Regions from separate parts of the Pedobacter sp. GR22-10 genome, predicted to be linked through region 1. Evidence: riboswitches for the same ligand, from Rfam matches in the RefSeq annotation. Region 1 holds a riboswitch; each other region holds the start of a gene.
The links. A riboswitch is a leader RNA that binds a small molecule or an ion and turns the genes downstream of it on or off. The one in region 1 is predicted to bind S-adenosylmethionine.

Region 1 (8,052 bases):
CTGCTCACGGATTTCAGGATGAAAGATCTCAGCACCGCCGCCTGGCATAGACTGTAATCCAGCATCTTTCATCATTTTCATGCCGGTGGCATAATCTATTTTCGCTTTCTTAAAGATATAATGATATTCAACCGGTGTTAAAGCTTTGACATGTAAATCCGGACGGTGTGTTCTAATCGCTGTAAATAAGGCCGAATAAAAGGCAACATCATATTGCGGCAAAACGCCGCCCACAATATGCACTTCGGTTACTGGCTCGTCATCATATTTTTTTACGATATCGAGCATTTGCTCCATCGTTAACGCCCAGCCTTCTTCCTTTTGCTTAATTAATCGCGAATAAGAACAGAATTTGCAATCGTAAACACAAAGATTAGTGGGTTCCAAATGGAAATTGCGGTTAAAATAGGTTTTATCGCCATGTCTTTCCTCGCGGATAAAATTGGCTAAAACACCAAGATAACCCAATTCTGCATGTTCGTAAAGGTAAACGCCTTCATCGAACGTAATTCGTTCCTGGTGAAGTACTTTATGTGCTATGTTTTGTAATTCAGTTGATAATGAAGTATCAGCTAATATTTTTTCAACTTGTTCAGTTGTATTCATTCCTGATTATTTTGAACAAAAATACAATATTGAGGCGATTTGAAAATCATTTTCTTGTAACAAACGGACATTATTGGTTTAATAGCTCTTTAGTTCATCAGTCATTTGTCAGGGTGCCTAAACCAAACGCCTAAATTTTAATTTAAAAATGAAAGAAAATTTGCATTTTACTGAGTTCTGACTAATAAATCAATAATTAATGAACCATTGAACCAATAAAAAAAAGCACCTCCTTTCGGAAGTGCTCTCAATTTATGTTTTTCGCAGGTAATTAGTGTTTAATTTGTTGCCGGTGAAAAGGTTAAAACAATGTTCGCTGTTTTGCCACCAAATTCGATTGGTGATTTCATCACCATATTACCTTTTGAAAGTTGTGTCAGCACCAAACGATAACCTTCTGTTACATTTTTAGCTTTATCGCCTTCAAATATTTTTTTGAATTGAAATGTTTCTTCTGAAGGTGTTGCAGACCAGAAAATGGTTTGCATTACCTGACCACAGGTACTTGATGCTGGTAGCGTGTAAGAACCATTTCCACTATTGGTTAATTTCCAGGTACTTCCCTGAAAACATTTGTAAGATTTTTCTCCGAACAAACCCTGAACAGCCTGATCAGGAAGACCTTCCAGCGATACATTGTTTAACACCCATGTACCGGTAATGGTACCTCTACCGCCATTGATACCTGTTGAAGCATTTTTTGTGGAAGAACAACTTTGTAACATCATCAAAGTAGAACATGCTATCGCAATAGCTATAAATAATCTTTTCATTTTAGTTTTTTTAAATTTGTGAAAACAGATACATAAATCCTGCCAAAACAATTATCAAGTTTAATTTAGCGTTAAATTGTTAAATTGCCTCACGGTTAAAGTACCCTAATAAAAATCATGATGAAACCAGAAACCCTTGCTATTCACGCTTCTAATCTTCTTAAAAATTCAACTGGAGATGTTACGCCACCCATCAATCTTTCTACTACTTTTTTTCGTGATGAAAACGGCGGCTATCCGGGTGGTCATATGTATAGCCGGGTAAGTAATCCAAACCGGTCTGCTTTAGAAAACACTGTGGCTAAGTTAGAATATGGTGAAGATGCAGCTGCTTTTTCTTCGGGAAATTACTGTGGTATGGCCTTATTTCAGGCTTTAAAACCGGGCAGTCACATTATTGCACCGGATGATATGTATTGGGGCATTAAAAAACAACTGCTGACCATTTATCATGAGATTCTGGAATTTGATTTTGTTGATCAAACTGATTTGGATCTCATTCAATCCGCTATTAAACCAAACACAAGAATGATCTGGATGGAAACACCATCCAATCCATTACTGAAGGTTACAGATATTGCAGAAATTTCAAAAATAGCAAAAGCAAATCACCTTACATTGGTTTGCGACAGTACTTTTGCCTCTCCGGTTTTACAAAATCCGATTTTATTAGGGGCTGATATCGTAATGCATAGCAGTACAAAGTACCTCGGCGGACATAGTGATATTCTGGGTGGCATTTTGGTTACAGGCAGGAAAGATGCATTATGGGAGAGAATCAAAAACATCCAGCAAACGGGCGGTGCCGTTCCCTCTCCTTTTGATTGTTATTTATTATGCCGAAGCATCAAAACCCTGTCATATCGCATGAAAGGGCATTGCGAAAACGGAAAGAAAGTGGCAGATTATCTGGTTAGTCACCCAAGAGTAGAAGCGGTTTATTTTCCGGGATTAGAGACTCATCCGCAACATCAAATTGCTAAGAAACAAATGAAAGACTTTGGCGGCATGATGTCTTTTTTAGTTAAGGGCGACGTGGACGCAACCAGTAAAGTAGTGAATCAAGTGAAATTATTTGCGCAAGCTACCAGTCTGGGCGGTGTGGAGAGCTTAATCGAGCACCGCTACTCTGTTGAAGGACCAGACAGTAAAACACCAAAAAATCTGTTAAGAATTTCTGTTGGATTGGAGCATGTTGACGATATTATAGCCGATTTAGCACAGGCGCTGGCCTAAATTCTACAGTTCTATAAGGTTTTAAACCTTATAGAACTAAAAACCTATTTTGGGTTACAAACAGTAACCAACTTCTTCGCATAGTCTGCGTTTAAAGGCTCATTGGTTTGTGCTAAACGTTGAGCACCTGTATTTGCAGGGCAGGCGATATCACCAGCTGCATCATAAACCAATTTTGTTCCCGAAGCAAGCAATTCTTTTGGCACATATACCTGTACGCGTGTGGTAGAATAGCCCGAAGGAAAATAACGTACATAATATCCATCAGGATGTTTGGTCCAGATACCGCTGGGCACATCTGCTCTTTGCGGGGCCATACCTGCAATAATTGCATACCGTTCCAGATCAGCATAGGTATAATTTCCTGAAGAAACGAGCTGGCGAATATTGTTTTCAGCTTCAAAAACTGCCTTTAAACCAGATGGCAACTGGTCTTTGGCTTTTTCCATTACATCAAAGGGCAGCACACCTAATGCGCCGCCTTCTAACATGGTGATCTGTTTTGGCGTCAATAATTTTAATGCGGTAACTTTTACCTGTCCGCTGTAACTTGTAAATTTAGTGCGTGCTATGATGGTCCATAATAAAGCCTGAATATCATGTTGTTCTACTTCAGGGTGCTTTTCTGCACTTTTAATGATCGCAATCACAACATCTTCTTTTGAGCCCAATACCGGAGCAAACATATAGCCATCTCCTTTTGACGGGGCGAAGGTACCAGCCATCAAGCAATAACTTTTATTCGTCATTTCATAAAGTCCTTCACAAAGCAGGTATCCTCCTTCCGGATTCTTTGGTAAGAGATATAGTGGTTGTGCCTTGAGTATGGCCTTAAAATCTGGCATCATTTCTCCCTCGCGGTTTACGTCTTCAAAACTTGTGGTAATGGCACCGGGTTGTTTCAGAAATTTATCCACACCTAAAGCCTTAGCCCCCTGTGCAGTTCCAACTTTTAATAATTTGTCTTTTAATCCGCCGAATTGTGCGTTAACTGTGGTAAAACTTGCCATGGTGAGTGAAAGGGCCAGACAAATCATTTTAGCGTTTTTCATATAGATGAGATAGGTTATACAAACATAAAATTTTAATGTTAAATAAACTTACCTGAACAATCGTTTTGTGATTACAACATGTAATTGGATTTATTTAATAAAAAATCAGAATTAAATTTTGTTGTTTTAAAATTATTTCAGACATTTGAAATATTATTTGGTAGATCACTAAATAAAAGTCAATCTGAATCGGATTGATTTATAAAGAAGTGGCGAGAGACTGGCTCCGTGACCCACTGGCAACCCTCAGAAAGAGAAGGTGCCAATTCCTGACCGGATAACATGGAGTTAACCGGTGATATAAATTTAAACTGATGAATACTTTAAATCTTCTATCTCACGACGGCACTAGTCTGAAACAACAAACAGCAAATGTTTCCATTAAACTGCTGGTGTGCTCTAATGTGATGTATATGTCCCGTATGTGCTGTTGCATACGGTAATTTAAAAATCTTCCTCTCTTGTTTCTTTTCAAATTGGAAGGTCCCGGTTAACCGGGATACGCCCTGCAGGATAATTTACTTTTCTGATTTGTCCGTTCATTCCACTCATTACTTTAACCTTAATTATTAGAAAATTATGTCAACATCATATAAATTTGAAACGCTTCAGTTGCATGCTGGTCAGGAAGTAGACCCTACAACAGGTTCCAGAGCGGTTCCCATTTATCAGACCACCTCTTATGGATTTAAGAATGCGGAACATGGTGCTAACCTGTTTGCTTTAAAAGAGTTTGGAAACATCTATACCCGGCTGATGAACCCTACAACTGATGTTTTTGAAAAAAGAATCGCCGCTTTGGAAGGTGGTGTAGCCGCACTGGCGGTAGCATCAGGCCAGGCGGCACAATTTATCGCCCTGCATAATATCTTAACGGCCGGAGATCAGATTGTTTCGTCATCACATCTATATGGCGGAACCTACAACCAGTTTAAGGTTGCATTTAAACGTCTGGGCATTCACGTCGATTTTGCAAACCCGGATGTTCCTGAAGAGTTTGAACAAAAAATCACAGAGAAAACCAAAGCCATTTACCTGGAAACCATTGGCAATCCGGCCTTCAGCATCCCTGATTTTGAAAAAATTGCGGCCATTGCCAAAACACATGATATTCCTTTTATTGTAGACAATACTTTTGGTGCAGGTGGATATTTATTTAAACCACTGGAACATGGAGCAAACATTGTAGTAGAATCTGCTACTAAATGGATCGGCGGTCATGGTACCAGCATTGGCGGTGTGATCATTGATGGTGGAAATTACAACTGGGGCAATGGAAAATTTCCGCAGTTTACAGCGCCATCAGAAGGTTACCACGGATTAGTTTTTAACGATGTTTTTGGTATCGGAGGTCCGTTTGGTAACATCCAGTTTATTATTCGCGCCCGGGTAGAAGGCTTAAGGGATCTGGGACCTGCCCTGTCTCCTTTTAATTCTTTCCTCTTATTACAGGGATTAGAAACATTATCACTCCGCGTTCAACGTCATGTAGACAATGCACTTGAGCTGGCTACCTGGTTGGAAAATCATCCTATGGTTAAAGAAGTACATTATCCTGGTTTATCCAGTAGTCCATACCATAACCTGGCCAAGAAATACTTAAGCAACGGCTTTGGTGGCGTTTTATCTTTCGAATTGAACGGAAGCAAGGAAAATGCCTCTCAGCTTATAGATAGTTTGAAACTGGTTTCTCATTTAGCTAATGTAGGTGATGCTAAAACTTTAATTATCCAGCCTTCAGCCACCACACACCAGCAATTAAGTGATGAAGCCCAACTGGCGGCCGGCGTTAAACCAAATGCACTAAGAGTTTCTGTAGGTATAGAGCATATTGATGATATTAAAGCAGATTTTGAACAGGCTTTTGCGGCTATTGGATCAAAAATCAGTCAGGAATCCCTGTAAGCTTAGTACCTAGTCATTTTACAACATTACAATTTTACCATGAGCACTGCATCAACATATCATCATACCAAGCCATTTAAGCTGGAAAACGGGAAAAAAATTCGGAATCTGCAAATCGCCTATCAAACATATGGTAAACTAAATGCCAATAAAGACAATGTGATTTGGGTATGTCACGCGCTGACAGCCAATGCTGATGTATTTGAATGGTGGGAAGGTTTGTTCGGACAAAATGCATTGTTTAACCCAGAAGATCATTATATCGTTTGCGCCAATGTTTTAGGCTCGAATTATGGAACAACCAATCCGTTAAGCATTAATCCGGTAACCGGCCAGCCTTACTATTTATCTTTTCCACCACTTACCATCCGCGATTTTGTTGCCGCACATCAGTTGCTGGCCAGGCATTTAGGCATCGATTCCATTAAATTACTGATTGGTGGTTCATTGGGCGGACAACAGGCTGTGGAATGGGGAATTATCGAACCTTCCAGAATTGAAAATCTGATTTTAGTGGCCACCAACGCGGTACATTCGCCCTGGGGCATTGCCTTTAATGAAAGTCAGCGACTGGCCATTACCACAGACAGGACTTTCTTTGCCAACCAGCCCGATGGCGGCAGTAAAGGTTTAAAAACCGCCAGAAGTATTGCACTCCTGAGTTACAGAACCTACCATGCTTATGGCAGTACACAGGTGGAAAGTGTAAATGATAAAACGGATCATTTCCGGGCCTCCTCCTATCAGAATTATCAGGGTGAGAAGCTGATTAAACGCTTCAATGCTTACAGTTATTATTATTTGACCAAAGCTATGGACAGCCACAATGTAGGGCGCAACAGAAAGAGTATTGCTGAAGCTCTAAAATTAATCAAAGCAAATACCTTAGTTATTGGTATCGAAAATGACTTTCTTTTTCCGGTGTCAGAGCAAAAATACCTGGCAGATCAGATCAATGATGCAACATTCGCGGTGATTCATTCTGAATATGGTCATGATGGTTTTTTAATTGAAACCAATGCCTTAACCAACATCATCGGCAACTTTATCAGAGAAAGCAGGGATAAGAAAATTATTAAGCTACAGCATACGGCCTGATAAAGTAGAGGGTAAAAGATTGAATAAAAGCCAGGCTAAACAAATTAAAAAATATTAATCAGACGCGAAAACACTGAATCATGGAAATAAGGAATCTAATTCTGTGAAAATCTGTGTTTCCGTATCAAATAGAAGTTCACAAAAAAAATAGTAGCGAAAAGCGCTTTGAGCACAAGTCCTGATACTTGATACTCGCTACCTAATACACTATAAAACACCATGAGTAAAAATTTAAAAATCGGTTTATTTGGCTTCGGAGTGGTAGGCCAGGGCTTATTAGATATTATCCAGAGTCAGAACCTTAACCTGGAAATCATAAAAATTGCTATAAAAAATCCAAAGAAAAAACGTACGCTCGATCAACATTTATTTACGACAGACCGCCATGAGATTCTGAATAATTCAGAAATCAATACAGTAGTGGAACTGATTAATGATGCTGATGCCGCTTATGAAATTGTAACCACTGCTTTAAAAAACGGCAAAAATGTTGTCTCTGCCAATAAAAAAATGATTGCCAATCATTTAAAAGAACTGGTTGAATTGCAGCAGAAATATGGTACATCATTACTTTATGAAGGTGCGGTTTGCGGTAGTATTCCAATCATCAGGAATCTGGAAGAATATTATGACAATGAGCTTTTTCATGCCTTAAGTGGCATCTTTAATGGTTCATCCAATTACATCTTATCGAAGATTTTTAATGAAAATCAAAGTTACAATGCAGCCTTAAAAGAAGCGCAAGACCTGGGCTTTGCAGAAACCGATCCGATTTTAGATGTAGGTGGTTACGATCCCAAATATAAACTGGCGATTGCCACAGCCCATGCCTACGGCTTGTTTGTGAATCCGGATGCTATTTTAAATATTGGTATTCAAAACCTCTCTGCTAACGATATCAAATATGCCCGTGAAAAGAATTTCAAAATTAAGCTGGTTCCTACTGCACGGAAAGTAAATACCAAGGATATCGTGACTTACGTATTGCCTAAGCTTGTTGCCAAAGATGATTTCCTGTATAATGTTGAGAATGAATACAATGCCGTAACGGTTCAGGCGGCATTTGCCGACAAACAATTCTTCTTCGGAAAAGGTGCCGGTGGTCATCCTACCGGTGCCGCCGTACTCTCAGATATTGCAGCTTTACGATATGATTATCGTTATGAGTATAAAAAATATCATTCAGAAAATGGTGTTAAACACACTGAAGATATTTTGCTGGAGGTTTATTTGCGTTATGCGGATGAAGACTTAGTGACCTTGCTGGGTTTTGATGAAATTAGCGAACGCTATGCAGCCAGTAACTATAAATATGTGATCGGCACAGTTAAGTTAGAACAGCTGATTAAAAACCGTGATTTACTTTTGGAAAAAGACGTTTT
Region 2 (8,052 bases), on a different contig from region 1:
AAAGACCGCCGACCTACAATTATTCCACGGCCCAGATCTTGAATGGCACCTGCAACGATTTCACTTGCTGATGCGGTGTTTTCATTGATTAGGATGGCAAGCTTCCCATTTTGAAAGGCTCCTGTCCCGGTCGAATAATAATCTGTGCGGGGTTCGTGCTTACCCTGGGTGTATACAATTAATTTATTTTCGGGCAGAAACTGATCGGCCAGGCCTGTAGCTGCAGAAAAGTAACCGCCGCCATTATCACGTAAATCAAGGATCAGCTTTTTCATTCCTTTTGCCTTTAGGTTTGCGGCCGCGGCTGCGAAATCACCGTCTGTATTGGCACCGAATTTACTAATCCTCACGTACCCGGTTTCCGGGTTCATCATGTAGGCTGCGTCAATGCTGCTGATATTCACTTTACCCCGGGTAACCATCAGCCGGCTTTGTACCTGTGTGCCGCTGCGCAATAAGGTAACGCCCACGCCGCTACCAGCCTTTCCCCTGAATCTTCCTGTTAATTGTTCTTTTGGTAAATTTCTGCCACTAACCATAGTGGTATCGATCACCAGGATTTTATCACCCAGCTTAATGCCCGCCTGATATGCCGGTCCATCCTTCACCACGCCTGTTACCATCATGGTGTCGTTTAACATATAGTATTCAATGCCAACGCCCTCAAAATTCCCTTCCAGGTTATTGGTCATGTCTTGCGCATCGGTAGGAGGCAAATATACACTGTGTGGATCCAGCTGGTGGAGTACACTATCAATAGGTAAGTTTTGCAGCGAATCAGTATTGATATCATCTACATAATTTTTATTGATGATATGCAGAATTTCTTCCAGTTTTTCATCACTATTGCTGGCCAGTTGAGGTCTTCTGGTAACGCCAAATCCCTGATCTTTAATAAACTTAATACCCAAATACATTCCTGCTATCAAAATCACAGAATAGCTGATGGCAATCAGTATGTTTTTTCGGGTATTCTTTTTCATTGGCGTTAGGCAAATTTATGAAAATAAGCGGGTTGATATATTTTTAACTGCAATTTCTTGTCTTTTGTTTATAATATTTCACATAAATTAACAGTATAACATCTGCTCTATCAAGTGGCAATCTATATTTTTAAATTTTTAGGGTAGATTTTAGAAAGAATTTACCGAATTTTATCAAAAATAAATTTATGAATAGAGTTACCGAGCAAGAATCAAATTATAACCACATTGATGAAATGTCGGTAATGGAAGTTTTGCAGGGGATTAACAATGAAGACAAAACCGTAGCCTTTGCTGTTGAAAAATCTTTGCCTCAGATTGAGAAATTAACTTCGGCCGTTGCCGAGAGAATGAAAAAGGGCGGTCGGCTTTTTTATATAGGGGCAGGTACCAGCGGCCGCTTAGGAGTGGTAGATGCATCTGAATGTCCACCAACTTATGGTGTTCCTTTCGATACTGTAGTTGGTATTATTGCCGGCGGGGATTCTGCCATCAGAAAGGCTGTAGAATTTGCTGAAGATGACAGCCTGCAGGCCTGGAAAGATTTACAGGCATTTCATATTAATGAAAAGGATTGCCTGGTGGGTTTAGCTGCATCCGGCACCACACCATATGTGGTTGGAGGTTTAAATACAGCACGCCAGCATGGAGTTTTAACAGGTTGCATTGTCTGCAATACTGGTGGACCCATTGCTGCAGCGTCTGATTTTCCGGTAGAAGTGGTGGTTGGACCTGAATTTATTACCGGTTCTACGCGAATGAAATCGGGCACAGCACAAAAATTGGTTTTAAATATGCTGAGTACCACCGTAATGGTGCAATTGGGGCGTGTGGTTGGAAACAAAATGGTAGATATGCAGTTAACTAATCATAAACTGGTTGATCGCGGAACGCAAATGGTAGCTGATGAATTAAATGTGAGCTATGAAATAGCTGCAGATTTGCTGAGTAAACATGGAAGTGTGCGTAAAGCAGTAGAAGCAGGACACTGAGAAATGTTAGAATGAGAGAAGGATGGAATGATTGAATGATTGAATTTGGAAGTAATTGTAGCATTCTCTCATTCAAAATTCACTCATTCAATAATTAAAAAAACATGCACGAGATAGAGCCGTATTACCAGTGGAGAGATGATTATATCTCGGCAGAGGATGAGCGATCGCCATTCTACAATACCGAATACTCTGAACTGTACTTTGATAAGCAGATCTATAACTTTCTGTTGCACCCGCAATGGGATGAGTTTGGTTCCAATACCTTGTACATGAAAGTATTGTATGCGGATTATGATAGAGGTTACGCGATTATTGAGTTTATCGGCGAATGGAATGATGCCATCAACAACGACATCATGTTGCTGAAACGCGATATTTTGGAACTCATGATGGATGAAGGCATTAATAAGTTTGTATTAATCGGAGAAAATGTATTGAACTTTCATTCATCAGACGATAGTTATTATGAAGAATGGTTTCAGGAAGTGGAAGATGGCTGGATTGTTGGGGTAAATTTCCAGGAACATGTCATCAGGGAGTTTAAAGATAACAACATTGATTATTACATTAATTTTGGAGGTGCTTTCGATCACCTGCCCTGGCGTACATTAAAACCGTTACAGTTCTTCAAAAAAGTTGAAGAATTGCTGACAAAAAGACTGAATTAAAGTATTATTTTTATAATTATTTAAATACACAAATAAAAATGGAACAACAAAACTATCAATATCAGGGCAATAGCGTGTTCGTCCAGGAAAACACAGTGTCTAAAAAATTCTTTGCCAGCGTATTCTTATGGATGTTCGTTGCTTTGTTAATATCAAGCGCTTCTGCATTTGTATTGGCAAATTCGCCAGGAATTTTATCCTATTTAGTAGCTGAAAAAGGATTTACCATATTTGGATACATTGCCATCTTTGCGCCACTTGGTTTAGTGATGTTGATGGGGGCTGCTATGCAAAGATTATCCTTCCCGGCATTAGTGGGTATTTTTCTGTTGTATTCTTTACTAACAGGTGTGATGTTGGGCTTTATACTTTTAATTTACACAACAACATCTATTGCCATTTGCTTCGTTGCAGCAGCCGTTATTTTTGCTGTAATGGCTATCATGGGATACACTACAGATGTTGATTTAAGTAAATTCGGACCAATACTAATGGCTGGCGTAATCGGTTTGGTTATCGTAAGTCTGATCAACTTCTTTATCGGCAGCGAAACGCTGAACTACATTTTAGGCTTTGTTGGTGTGGCTATTTTTACTGCGCTTACCGCTTATAAGGTTCAGGAAATTAAAAGAATTGGTGAAGGTTTGGATGAAAGCGGAAATGAAATTGCATTGGCCGACAGCAAAAAATTAGCAATAATGGGTGCGTTGTCACTTTATATCACATTCATTAACTTATTTGTTTCTTTACTACGTCTCTTCGGTAGCAGAAGATAATTCACTAAATTCTGACCGCTGGATTTATCTGGTTTCAGGTTAATGACAAAACAATATTTTAAAGGCCGTGCATATTTGCATGGCCTTTGTAATTTTATTTGGCAGCGAAGCGATAAATTTTGGAAATGATGTTGCTTTGTTGCATTTTTGTATGCTTATTAAGAAAGACGGAGGGATTAGACCCAACGAAGTCTTAGCAACCTGTGCCAACAAGGTGCTACATTCTAATCTCGGTTAACCGGGAGAAAGATAAGTTAAGGAAGTACGATCCATGTGCCAACTTTTTGAATAAGCTTTTTTGAGATTTGAGAAATTAGATTTGAGATTTGAGGCCAATTATAAATGTCTTAATTTCTCAGATCACTCCTCTCGTCTCTCACATCTAATAACAGAATGAGCATAAGAGAAGAATTAGAAAAACGTATTTTGGTCATCGATGGTGCGATGGGCACGATGATTCAACGTTATACGCTTACCGAAGAAGATTTTAGAGGGGAACGGTTTAAGGATCATCCTTGCGATGTGAAAGGCAATAATGATTTGCTGAACATCACCCGTCCGGATATTATCAAAGCCATACATCTCGAATATTTAGCCGCTGGCGCAGATATTATCGAAACCAATACCTTTAGTACGCAAAGAATCTCCATGGCGGATTACCAGATGGAAGATTTGTCGTATGAATTAAGTTATGAAGGTGCTAGAGTGGCAAAGGAAGCGGCAGATGAGTTTATGGCTGCTAATCCAGATCGTAAGTGTTTCGTTGCCGGTGCCATTGGCCCAACCAATAGAACGCTTTCCATGTCGCCCAATGTAAATGATCCGGGTTACCGGGCGGTTTACTTTGATGAATTGGAGACTGCTTATTACGAGCAGGTGCGCGGTTTGGTAGATGGGGGCTCAGATGTATTGCTGATTGAAACCATTTTCGATACGCTGAATGCCAAAGTGGCTATTGTAGCCATCAAAAAATATGAAGAAGTTATTGGCCGTAAATTGGAGATTATGATTTCCGGTACGATTACCGATGCTTCTGGTCGGACCCTATCCGGACAAACTGCCGAGGCTTTTTTAAACTCAGTGATGCACGCAAAACCTTTAAGTATAGGTTTCAACTGTGCGTTGGGTGCGAAAGAAATGCGTCCGCATATTGAAGAGTTAGCCGCAAAAGCGGGATGTTACGTTTCTGCCTATCCAAATGCAGGTTTGCCCAATGAATTTGGTGCTTATGATGAGCAACCGCATGAGACAGCACACTTAGTAGATGACTTTATCGCTTCTGGCTTTGTTAATATCGTAGGAGGTTGCTGTGGTACCACGCCCGAACATATCGGCTGTATCGCGGCGAATGCCAGAAAAGCATCACCAAGAAAAATTCCGGAAATTCAGCCGTTTATGCGGTTAAGTGGCCTGGAGCCCGTAACCATTACGCCTGAAAGTATTTTCGTAAACGTTGGGGAAAGAACCAATATTACCGGTTCGCCTAAATTTTCGAAGCTGATTTTAGGGGGTGATTACGAAGCTGCGCTCGCCGTGGCCTTGCAACAGGTTGAAGGTGGCGCACAGGTGATTGATGTGAACATGGACGAGGGAATGCTGGATTCGGAAGCAGCCATGACCAAATTTTTAAACCTGATCGCCTCCGAACCCGACATTGCAAAGTTGCCCATCATGGTCGATTCCTCTAAATGGTCGGTGATTGAAAATGGTTTGAAATGCCTGCAGGGAAAAGGAATTGTGAATTCAATCTCTTTAAAAGAAGGCGAGGATAAATTCCGCGAAAGTGCCCGTAAAATTATGCAATACGGTGCTGCTGTAGTGGTGATGGCTTTCGATGAACAAGGCCAGGCCGATAACTACGAGCGCAGAAAAGAGATTTGTAAAAGAAGTTATGATATTTTGGTGCATGAAATTGGATTTCCTGCGGAAGATATCATCTTCGATCCCAATATTTTAACCGTTGCCACCGGACTGGAAGAGCACAACAACTATGCTGTTGATTTTATCAATGCCACCCGTTGGATCAAAGAAAATCTCCCGCATGCTAAAGTGAGCGGCGGGGTTTCTAATATTTCATTCTCATTCAGGGGAAACAATACTGTTAGGGAAGCCATGCACTCGGCTTTTCTCTATCACGCCATTCAGGCAGGCCTGGATATGGGGATTGTAAATGCAGGGATGCTCGAAGTTTACCAGGAAATTCCACCTGAACTTCTGGAACGTGTAGAGGATGTATTGCTCAACCGGAGAGATGATGCCACCGAACGTTTGGTAGAATATGCCGATACCGTAAAATCAAAAGGTAAGGAAGTGGTTAAGGATGAGGAATGGAGAAAGGGCTCAGTGGAAGAAAGATTATCACATTCTTTAGTTAAAGGAATTGTAGAATACCTGGATGATGATGTAGAAGAGGCACGACAGAAATATGCCCGTCCGATTCAGGTGATTGAAGGGCCGCTGATGGACGGGATGAATATTGTTGGTGATTTATTCGGCGCCGGAAAAATGTTTTTGCCCCAGGTGGTGAAATCTGCTCGTGTAATGAAAAAGGCTGTGGCGTATTTATTGCCGTTCATTGAGCAGGAAAAACTGGATAATCCGGATCAGAATCAAAGTTCATCAGCCGGAAAAGTGCTGATGGCTACCGTAAAAGGTGATGTGCATGATATTGGTAAAAATATCGTAGGCGTAGTTTTAGCCTGTAATAACTTTGAAATTGTAGATATGGGCGTGATGGTTCCGGCACAGGAAATCATCAAAAAAGCCAAAGAAATCAATGCAGATATTATTGGACTAAGCGGATTGATTACGCCATCTTTAGACGAAATGGTTCACTTTGCCAAGGAGATGGAACGTGAAGGCTTTACCATTCCATTGATTATTGGTGGTGCAACTACATCCAGAATTCATGCTGCCGTTAAGGTGGCTCCAAATTATTCGGGGCCAGCCATTCATGTGCTTGATGCTTCCAGAAGTGTAACAGTTTGCAGTACCTTAATGAATCCGGAAACAAAGGATGATTATGTAGCAGGTATCAGGGCTGAGTATGATAAAGCCCGCGAAGCGCATTTAAACAAGCGTTCTGATAAGCGCTTTAAAACGCTTGAACAGGCACGGGAAAATAAATTTAAGATCGATTTTAAACCAGATCTTCCTGCACCGGAATTTACCGGAATCCGGGTATTTGATCATTATCCATTGGAAGAACTCGTTCCTTACATTGATTGGACACCGTTTTTCCACACATGGGAACTTCGCGGAAGCTATCCTAAAATCTTTGATGATAAAAACGTAGGTGACGAAGCCAAAAAACTTTTTGATGATGCACAAAAGTTATTGAAGCGGATTCTGGATGAAAAATTACTGACCGCCAGAGGGGTGATTGGTTTTTGGCCGGCAAATGCGGTTGGAGACGATATTGAGTTGAGAGTTGAGAGTATAGAGTTGGGAGACTCCAAACTCCAAACTCCAAACCCCAAACTGGTAACCATACACACCCTTCGCCAGCAGGCAGAAAAAGTTGACGGACAACCTTATTATGCCTTATCAGATTTTATTGCGCCGAAAGAAAGTGGTATTCAGGATTATTTTGGTGGCTTTGCAGTAACTACGGGTATTGGAATTGATGCACTGGTTGAAGAATTTGAATTAAACCATGATGATTACAACAGCATTATGGCAAAGGCCCTGGCTGATCGTTTGGCGGAAGCTTTTGCCGAACGCATGCATGAGCGGGTACGTAAAGAATATTGGGGTTATGCCAAAGATGAGAATCTTTCAAACGCTGAATTAATTAAAGAGGAATATGCCGGAATTCGTCCTGCACCTGGTTATCCGGCCTGTCCGGAACACACGGAAAAAGGTACTTTATTTGAATTGTTAGATGCTGAAAACCAGATAGGACTTCGTTTAACAGAAAGTTATGCCATGTATCCAACGGCGGCAGTGAGTGGGTTTTATTTCGCACATCCTGAATCCAGGTATTTTGGATTGGGCAAAATTACCAAAGACCAGATTGAAGATTATGCCCTCCGTAAAAATATGTCAATAGAAGAAGTAGAAAGATGGCTGAGTCCGAATTTGGCTTATTAAAGTTTTGGGTTATGAGTTGAAGGTTACCGCTTTGGATGTATAAAATGCGATAGGCTATAGCAAAGTTTGGATGGAAAAGAAAAGAAAATTATACTGATTTAGATGTTTGGAAACAGGCTAGAATCTTATCAAAGGAAATTTATTTGGCATCTTCTGATTTCCTAACAAAGAAAGATTTGGCCTGATGATCCCGATCAGAAGCTAGAGGTTCTGTTTACGAAGTCGAAACACAATTGTATTTTTTATGATTTGAATTTTATCACTGAACCGGATTTAAAGGCTTATACTCATTAAACCGGAAACGACACGAAAAACTATTAAACGGATTTATAAACTATTATCAAACGCTTGTTCAATTAGCCCTCCCCAGACTTTTAACCTGCAACCTTTAACCCAATGAAAATAACCAACCATATAAAAAATGCCAAGGGTAAAACCTTATTCTCTTTTGAACTATTGCCGCCAATTAAAGGCCAGAGTATCCAGTGGATTTACGATGCTATTGATCCTTTACTGGAATTTAATCCGCCCTTTATTG
Region 3 (8,052 bases), on a different contig from region 1:
AAAAAATATACCGGTAAGCATATTACTGATGGCTTTTGCACCTTTTGAATCAATGGTAATTTTAGCATCAACCGGTTTTAATCCAGCAAATCTTTGTGTATCATCTTTGGTTGTTTCACTGTTTTGGCGGGCTTTATATTGCTGCAAATCATAGGCTTTTTGAAGGTTCTTGATTACTGACCAAGCCACATAATGAGATTGCCCAATGGTATGACCAGAAATATTTGCTGTTTTATCCTCAGCATTAAATGCGGATAATGGTACTTCAACAGCTTTTTCATAAGCAATAAAATCCTTCGTTCTGGTTTGAAAATGCTTGCCTTCCACATCAGCATAAGTGATGGAATATTCATCTTTCAGCTGGTTATAATCAACAACAGGCTTTAATACATTTTTCCCCATGGCAACATATGGATAATGCTGGGGCCCCCAGTTGATTAAGTTTTTGGAAGTGGCTATGGCAAACTGATTGGTCTGATCATTTAATTCCCACGCACAAACCCATTCACCATTTCTTCCCCTGATGACATAGGGTGAAATCATTTTTTTTTCACTTCCCCACCTGCCATAATCGCTTTTCAAAAACAGGTAATCCTTTCCGATTGGTGTCCAGTTGGTCTGATCACGACTCCAGGCAAAGCGCAAGCCATTGGCATTGTAAGCAAACAGATAGGCAGAATCCGGCTCATCCGTTAACTTATTTTCTTTGGCCATTAAACTGGCTGTGGCAGTAAAAAGTATAGCAAATAAAACGTAGAATCTAAGGTAAAACTTCATGGGTCTGCAGCTATTTGGTTGGAAATGCGAAGACCAAAATAAATAATAATCGTTGGTTTAACGATTATTATTTTGTATTTATTTAATTACGATGTAATTATTCAAACTATTCTTTCAGCAGTCCATCTATTTCAGCATTAAACTCCTTTACAAAATCGGTATAATATTGGCCGGTTGCTGGTCCGCTGTAACCCGTATGAATCTGTGCCACTTCTCCTTTTTTATTAATGATGATGGTGGTTGGGAAAGAGATGAAATTATTCAGGGCTGGTAAAGATTCAGATACTATTTTTTTATCGGGTGTGCCAGCAATTACCTGATCATATTGGATATCAAACTTATCCCTGAACCGGGTTAAGGCCTTCCGCACGTAGGCTGAATCCAGTTGTCTTTCATAATGAATGCCAATAACTTCAACGCCGCGATTACGGTTTTCCTTGTACCAGGGTGCAATAAAAGAAGCCTCATCTACACAATTTGGGCACCAGGTGCCTGTAATGGTAAGAATGACCACCTTATTTTTAAATTTCTCATCGCTGAGCGATACCTTTTTCCCGTTTACATCCGGAAAGGAGAAATCAAGTGTTTTGTATCCATCCTTTAAAAAGGTTAATTTATAGGCATCAGGTAAGGCCGCGTTTTGATTTTGTTTGCCTGTGAAGGGTGTATTTCCCCTGGTGCTCACCGTTTCTCCTGTTATGGTTCCGTCTTTTGAAAAACTTCCTTTGTAATAGGATGGACTAGAGCCAATAAAGCTGGATAAATAAAAATCATTGCCTTCCACTATTCCTTCCAGGTAACGTGAATCGCCAGTTACCCTTAAAAAAGTCCCGGTAATTTTATTACCAGTTTGTTTAAATAGTCCGACTGCATTTTCATCTTTTCCGGTAGGCGATTTAAAAGTGATATCATATTTGCCAGAGAAATCAGCTGCAGCATTTTTACCATTAGGTTTGAAACGATATGGATTCCCTCTGGTTGCATTTACGGCCAAAGGTTTACCGGAGCCATCTTGTTTCCTAAGCGTTCCAACCAGCGAATCACCTGTGATTTTGAAGGCAAGTTCATTGTCAAACTGATCCAACGCAACCAGAATGGAATCTGCAGTTTGTTTAACCACGCCACCATCAAAGCGTTCTTCACCATTCAAAAATATTAAGTGTGGCTTTGTATCGATTTTGGTAATTTCAAAATTAAAGGGAACTTCAACCCCAGGTTTAATTTCAAACACACCCCGCCATTTGCCGTTCGGAACAAAGGATGTGGTTAATTTATGGGCAGTAGCTGATTGTTTTTTCTGTGTCTGTGCTTGTAAAGTCTGCGACAACATAAAAGCCGGTAGCAGAAATAGTAATGATTTTATATTCATGTGATATTTGAGATCTATTGATAACGTGACAAATGTAAGCATCATAAAAGCACGGAAAAAATATTTTCAATAAAATCTATAGAATTTGTAGTCATTATGATTTTTATATTATCTTTGCCGCAGTTATTTTAAAATGCTTATCAAGAAAGGTGGAGGGAATGGCCCTGCGAAACCTTAGCAACCAGCCTGAATTGGATATGGTGCTAATTCCATCCCGAAGTAATTTGGGTAAGTTAAGTCAGTTGAATGCAAAGTATTAATATTATATGAGAGCACTCCTGATTTTACGGGCGTGCTTTTTTTGTAAATCAGCTTCACCGGAAATGCTAAGTATAAGGTATATCGTTAAAAACAATTTGATGGAAAAAACTAACAAAAAACAATCTACTCAATCAGGGCATTTAAAAACCTTTTTAAGTCTTCGAATGCGTGAGGGTATTTGTTGCTGTATGAGGCTATAAATACCAACCCAATAATTTAAATCATTAAGTATTCACGTTTGTAAAAAATTCGCCGGTAAGCGAAGTGGAATTGCTTTGCCCTGATTTTTACATTCTTCATTCATCTCATTATTAATAAATTGATTATGTTCAAAAAAATTAAGCTGTTGGCAATCGTATGCTTGCTCTTGCTTTCGTCACTCGTGCATGCCCAAAACATCAGTATTTCCGGTACGGTTAAAAGTGCTTCAGGAGAAACATTGCCCGGAGTTTCAGTATTTGTTAAGGAAACCAAACAAGCCGTAACCACCAATAATAGTGGCGCATTCAGTATTACAATTAATGGAAAAGGTACATTGGTTTTCTCTTATATTGGTTTTACAACTAAAGAAGTGGTGGTTACCGAAAGTTCGAATGCATTAAATGTAACCTTAAGTGACGGAGAAAATGCATTAGATGAAGTGGTGGTAACGGCTTTAGGTATCACTAAACAGAAAAAATCGTTAGGTTATGCCGTTCAGGAATTAAAAGGGGAAAGTTTAACTGAAGCGCGGGAAACCAATCTGGTAAATGCACTTGCCGGTAAAGTAGCCGGGGTAAGGGTAACCAATAGCCAGGGCGATATGGGATCTTCCCGTGTGGTGATTAGAGGGGAAACTTCTATTGCCGGAAATAATCAGCCTCTTTTTGTTGTAGATGGGATTCCGGTAGATAATTCACAGCTTAATTCGGCGGGGGCGAGAGATTACGCCAATGCCATTTCAGATATTAACCCTAATGATATCGAATCCATCAGTGTGTTAAAAGGTCCCAATGCGGCCGCTTTATATGGTTCAAGGGCAGCAGCAGGTGTGATTATCATTAAAACAAAATCAGGAAAATCTAAAAAAGGTTTGGGTATTTCTTTAAACTCGAATGGCGTGATCGAAAGTATATTAACCTTACCAAAATATCAGGATGTATTCGGACAGGGATCGGAAGGTAAATTCAGCTATGTGGATGGAAAAGGTGCCGGCGTAAATGATGGGGTTGATGAAAGCTGGGGGCCCAGAATGGATGGCAGGTTGATTCCGCAGTTCTTTTCGAAAGGTGTAGCAGTGCCCTTTGTGGCCCATCCGGATAACGTAAGGGATTTCTTCCAAACAGGTTACTCCTTAACAAATGGTATTTCAATTGAGGATGCAGGAGAGAAATTCGATTACCGGTTATCTTATAACAACCTTAAGCAGGTCGGTATCGTACCCAATTCAGGTCAGGGTAAAAACTCATTCACTTTAAATACTACTTTACGTTTAACACCTAAACTCACCATCACCGCGAATGCCAATTATAGTAAACTTGGTGCCGACAACCTGCCTGGAACGGGCGGATCAAGATCAACCAGTACCATGTTGCAGTTTGCGTGGTTTGGCAGACAGGTTGATATCAATCAATTGAAAAATTACCTGGATGAGAATGGTAATACTTTTAATTGGAACAACAGTTATTACAGCAATCCTTATTGGGTGGCTTATGAGAATACGGTGTCTCAAAACAGGAACCGTTTAATTGGAAGTATAGGTTTAAACTACAAAATTATTGACGGATTGAACTTCAATTTCCGTACAGGAACAGATTATTACAATGATCGCCGAAAAATTAAAATTGCCTACGGTACTAACGGAACGCCATTTGGATCATATACCGAAAGTGCCTTTACGGTAAATGAAAACAATACGGATGCGACATTAAATTATGCCAAGCAATTAAATGATGATTTTAGTTTAGATGTGTTGCTTGGTGGTAATATCCGGACCAGTTATATCGAACAAAATGATCAAAGTGCACCCCGTTTGGCTGTTGCCGGATTGTATACGTTAAACAATTCCAGAGATCCCTTAACCTCATCTAATAATTACAGTAAGTTAAAGTCTTACAGTGGTTATGCATCCGGTCAGATTGGTTTTAGAAATTACCTTTTTGCCAATATTACGGCCCGTAATGATTGGTCATCCACCTTGCCCGCTCAAAACCGCTCCTACTTTTATCCGTCTTTCAACGGTAGTTTAGTGCTCACTGAAGCTTTTGATATCAAAAGCGAGGTGCTGGATTACGCAAAAGTACGTGGTGGCTGGTCTAAGGTAGGTAAGGACACCTCACCTTATCGTTTAACTAATACTTACAGTTTCTCTGCACCGTTTGGAGCAAGTCCGCAGCTTAGTCCGTCCGGAACAGATTTCGATCCGAATCTAAAATCTGAAACCACCACTTCATCAGAGCTAGGTGCTGAAGCTGTTTTGTTTAACAAGCGACTTCGTTTTGATGTCAGTGTATATAATACGAACAGTTACAATCAGATTTTAAATGTAGATGTGAGTCCGAGTACAGGTTTCAGATCGAAAAATATAAATGCCGGAAAAATTAATAACAAGGGTATTGAAGTTCAGCTGGGTATTACGCCGGTGAAAAAACAATTTACCTGGGATATTGATATCAACTATGCGGCAAACAGAAGTAAGGTGGTGGAATTGGATCAGGAAGGTTTACTGCAAAATTATGTGGTGGCAACCAATTCTGCACAGGTAATTGCGACTGTTGGTCAACCTTACGGAACACTTTTTGGCAATGCTTTTTTAAGAGATGGGAATGGTAATATTTTGGTAAATGCTACAGGTGCACCACAAACTGACCCGACCAAAAGAGTTTTAGGGAAATATACACCAGATTGGATTGGCGGAATTTCAAATACTTTTAGCTACAAAAGCTTTAGTTTAGGCGTGTTGATCGACGCCAGTTTCGGTGGTTCTATTTACAACGGTACTTATTCTACAGGTACTTATACCGGTGTTTTAGCATCTACATTGCCTGGGAGAGGTGCAGAATTCGGCGGTATTTCTTATTACTACCCAGAAAATTTAAAGGCAAACGGCGCGGTTAGGTTAGCTAGTGGAGCAAATGCGCCAGCAGAAGCAACCGTTTATGATGACGGGATGATCTTTGATGGGGTAACCGCGGATGGCAAACCGAATGAAAAAATTCTCTCCGCACAAACTTATTACAAATCGTTCAGAACGATAGATGAGGCCAATATTTTTGATGCCTCTTATGTGAAACTTCGTGAAATTAAACTGAGCTACAATTTGCCTGCAAAATGGATCAAATCACTGAATTTGCAAGGTGTATCGGTTGCATTAGTGGGTAGAAATCTGGCAATCCTTCACCGCAATGTTGAAGATATTGATCCGGAAGTTGCTTTTAATACCGGTAACGGACAGGGTTTGGAGAGCCTCTCTAACCCAACCACACGTACTTACGGAATTAACCTGAACATCAAATTTTAATCTTTCCATCATGAAAAAAATATTATTATATAGCCTGATTTCTCTTTCTGTTTGCGCTACGTCCTGCAAGAAAGAACTGGATGAGACCAACATCAACCCCAATGTAACTGAAAATGCACAGCCTGATTATTTGTTAACTGCCGCCATCAAAAATACAGCTGACGCCTATTGGGGCACCACCAATAACATGAACTCCAGTCTCCTGTTTGTTCAGCATTGGGCAAAAGTACAGTATACGGAAGAAGATAGGTTTATTTATACCAACAGTAGCTTTACTACGCTATGGTCTACTTTATATTCAACCAGTATTAATGGTTTAAATAAAATTATAGAGATTGGAAATGCAACCAGTAATCCAAATTATACGGGTGTGGCATTAACTTTAAGATCCTGGTCATTTTTGTTGCTTACTGATGCTTATGGCGATATCCCATACAGTCAGGCAGGACAAATAAAAGAATTTATCACGCCAGTTTATGATAAACAAAAGGATGTTTATGACGGCCTGCTAAAAGATTTGAAAACAGCAAAAAATACTTTAGATCCTGCCGGAAAAGCGATTGCCGGAGATGTAATTTACAATGGCAATATTACCAGGTGGAAAAAACTGGCCAACTCACTCAGGTTACGGATTGCACTCCGGATAGCAGATCAGGAACCAGCGAAGGCGAAGCAGGTTTTAGACGATATTAAAAATGACGGTGATGCTTACATGAGTGAAAATGCAGATATTGCACAATTAATTTATCAGAGTTCACCACAACAAAACCCGGTGAGTGCATTGTTTGATACCAGAGATGATTACCGGATCAGCAAAACCATTGTAGATAAATTATTCAGTCTGAATGATCCCCGTTTACCTGTTTATGCCAGTAAAACGCAAACAGCTACAGCTGAAGAATATGTAGGGTTACCTAATGGTTTAACCAATTCGGAAGCCAGCGGTATTGGTTTTGCGAAAACCTCCAAACCAGGCACTTATTTTCTGGCACCACAATCACCGGCAGTAATTTTTAGTTATGCAGAATTATTGTTCGATCGGGCAGAGGCAGCAGCAAGAGGTTTTACCGCAGAGAACGCGGCTGATTTATACCAACAAGGGATTGTCGCTTCTTTAAAACAATTTGGCGTAGCTGATGCTTTAGTCGCCAGTTATGTAACACAGGCCGCAGTGCAATATGATGCGACAAATTATAAGAAATCAATCGGCGAACAAAAGTGGATTGCACTCTTCGGACAAGGTCTGGAAGCCTGGGCAGAAAGACGCAGACTGGATTATCCTCAACTTACGCCATCAGTTAATACGGTGTTAAACGGACAAATTCCGGTGCGCTTTATCTATCCCGGAACGGAGCAATCGCTCAATGGGCAGAGTTACAGGAATGCGGTAGCCAGTCAGGGAGCAGATTTGTTAACCACCAGATTATGGTTTGATGTGAAATAATCTTCATGCAAAATTTTGAAGCCGCTTTAGCAATCGTTAAAGCGGCTTTTTTGTGCAGTGTTCTTCCTTTACTCATTTTGCTCAAACTAGTTTTTAAAGAGCCTTAAATAAAGGCCATATCTATAGTATAAAAACCGCGGTCACTAAATCTGTTACATCAAATTTCTTAAATTTATATGTACGATTGTTATCTTGTGCCCTTTCAAAATCTCAACATCATGAAAAAAATAATCTTTACACTGATTCTTTCTCCGTTTTTATTTATAGCTGCTTTTGCCCAAAATAAACCTGCTTTCTGGGATGATGTACAAACGATAAAAAAATATGACAAGATGTATAAACCTCCGGTGAAACCCATACTATTTGTAGGGAGTTCATCCATTCGTAAATGGGATGATCTCACCCAGGTTTTTGCCAAATACAATGTACTTAACCGTGGCATTGGCGGGGCGGTAACCAACGACATTACTTTCTATTTAAAGGATGTTATTTTTCCATATCATCCCCGTCAAATTGTACTTTATGTAGGGGAGAACGATCTGCCAAATGAAAAGACTACACCCGATTCGGTTTTAAACAGAACCATCACCCTATATAAATCGATAAGGGCTGCATTGCCCAATACACCCATATTGTACATCTCCATTAAACCCAGCCCTAGCAGGGCGGCATTCAAAGAAAAAGCAATCGCCGCTAATGCAT

Region 2: linked by a shared signal. The riboswitch ahead of metH (methionine synthase) and the one ahead of OQX64_RS05660 (O-acetylhomoserine aminocarboxypropyltransferase/cysteine synthase family protein) in region 1 are both predicted to bind S-adenosylmethionine.
Region 3: linked by a shared signal. The riboswitch ahead of OQX64_RS18725 (SusC/RagA family TonB-linked outer membrane protein) and the one ahead of OQX64_RS05660 (O-acetylhomoserine aminocarboxypropyltransferase/cysteine synthase family protein) in region 1 are both predicted to bind S-adenosylmethionine.

Annotation. Positions count from the first base shown of each region.
Region 1 covers NZ_JAPIVR010000001.1:1,322,638-1,330,689, reverse strand. Annotated here, with positions in the region: gene mqnE (aminofutalosine synthase MqnE) at 1-606, opposite strand, end outside; gene OQX64_RS05675 (lipocalin family protein) at 885-1,379, opposite strand; gene OQX64_RS05670 (trans-sulfuration enzyme family protein) at 1,500-2,615, shown strand; gene OQX64_RS05665 (hypothetical protein) at 2,660-3,667, opposite strand; SAM riboswitch class I at 3,864-3,974, shown strand; gene OQX64_RS05660 (O-acetylhomoserine aminocarboxypropyltransferase/cysteine synthase family protein) at 4,247-5,572, shown strand; gene OQX64_RS05655 (homoserine O-acetyltransferase family protein) at 5,612-6,670, shown strand; gene OQX64_RS05650 (homoserine dehydrogenase) at 6,890-8,052, shown strand, end outside.
Region 2 covers NZ_JAPIVR010000005.1:54,514-62,565, forward strand. Annotated here, with positions in the region: gene OQX64_RS19040 (S41 family peptidase) at 1-983, opposite strand, end outside; gene murQ (N-acetylmuramic acid 6-phosphate etherase) at 1,172-1,975, shown strand; gene OQX64_RS19050 (hypothetical protein) at 2,080-2,646, shown strand; gene OQX64_RS19055 (Bax inhibitor-1 family protein) at 2,685-3,422, shown strand; SAM riboswitch class I at 3,575-3,678, shown strand; gene metH (methionine synthase) at 3,816-7,514, shown strand; gene OQX64_RS19065 (methylenetetrahydrofolate reductase) at 7,911-8,052, shown strand, end outside.
Region 3 covers NZ_JAPIVR010000004.1:494,924-502,975, reverse strand. Annotated here, with positions in the region: gene OQX64_RS18735 (alpha-L-arabinofuranosidase C-terminal domain-containing protein) at 1-777, opposite strand, end outside; gene OQX64_RS18730 (peroxiredoxin family protein) at 884-2,146, opposite strand; SAM riboswitch class I at 2,281-2,386, shown strand; gene OQX64_RS18725 (SusC/RagA family TonB-linked outer membrane protein) at 2,733-5,906, shown strand; gene OQX64_RS18720 (SusD/RagB family nutrient-binding outer membrane lipoprotein) at 5,917-7,350, shown strand; gene OQX64_RS18715 (GDSL-type esterase/lipase family protein) at 7,569-8,052, shown strand, end outside.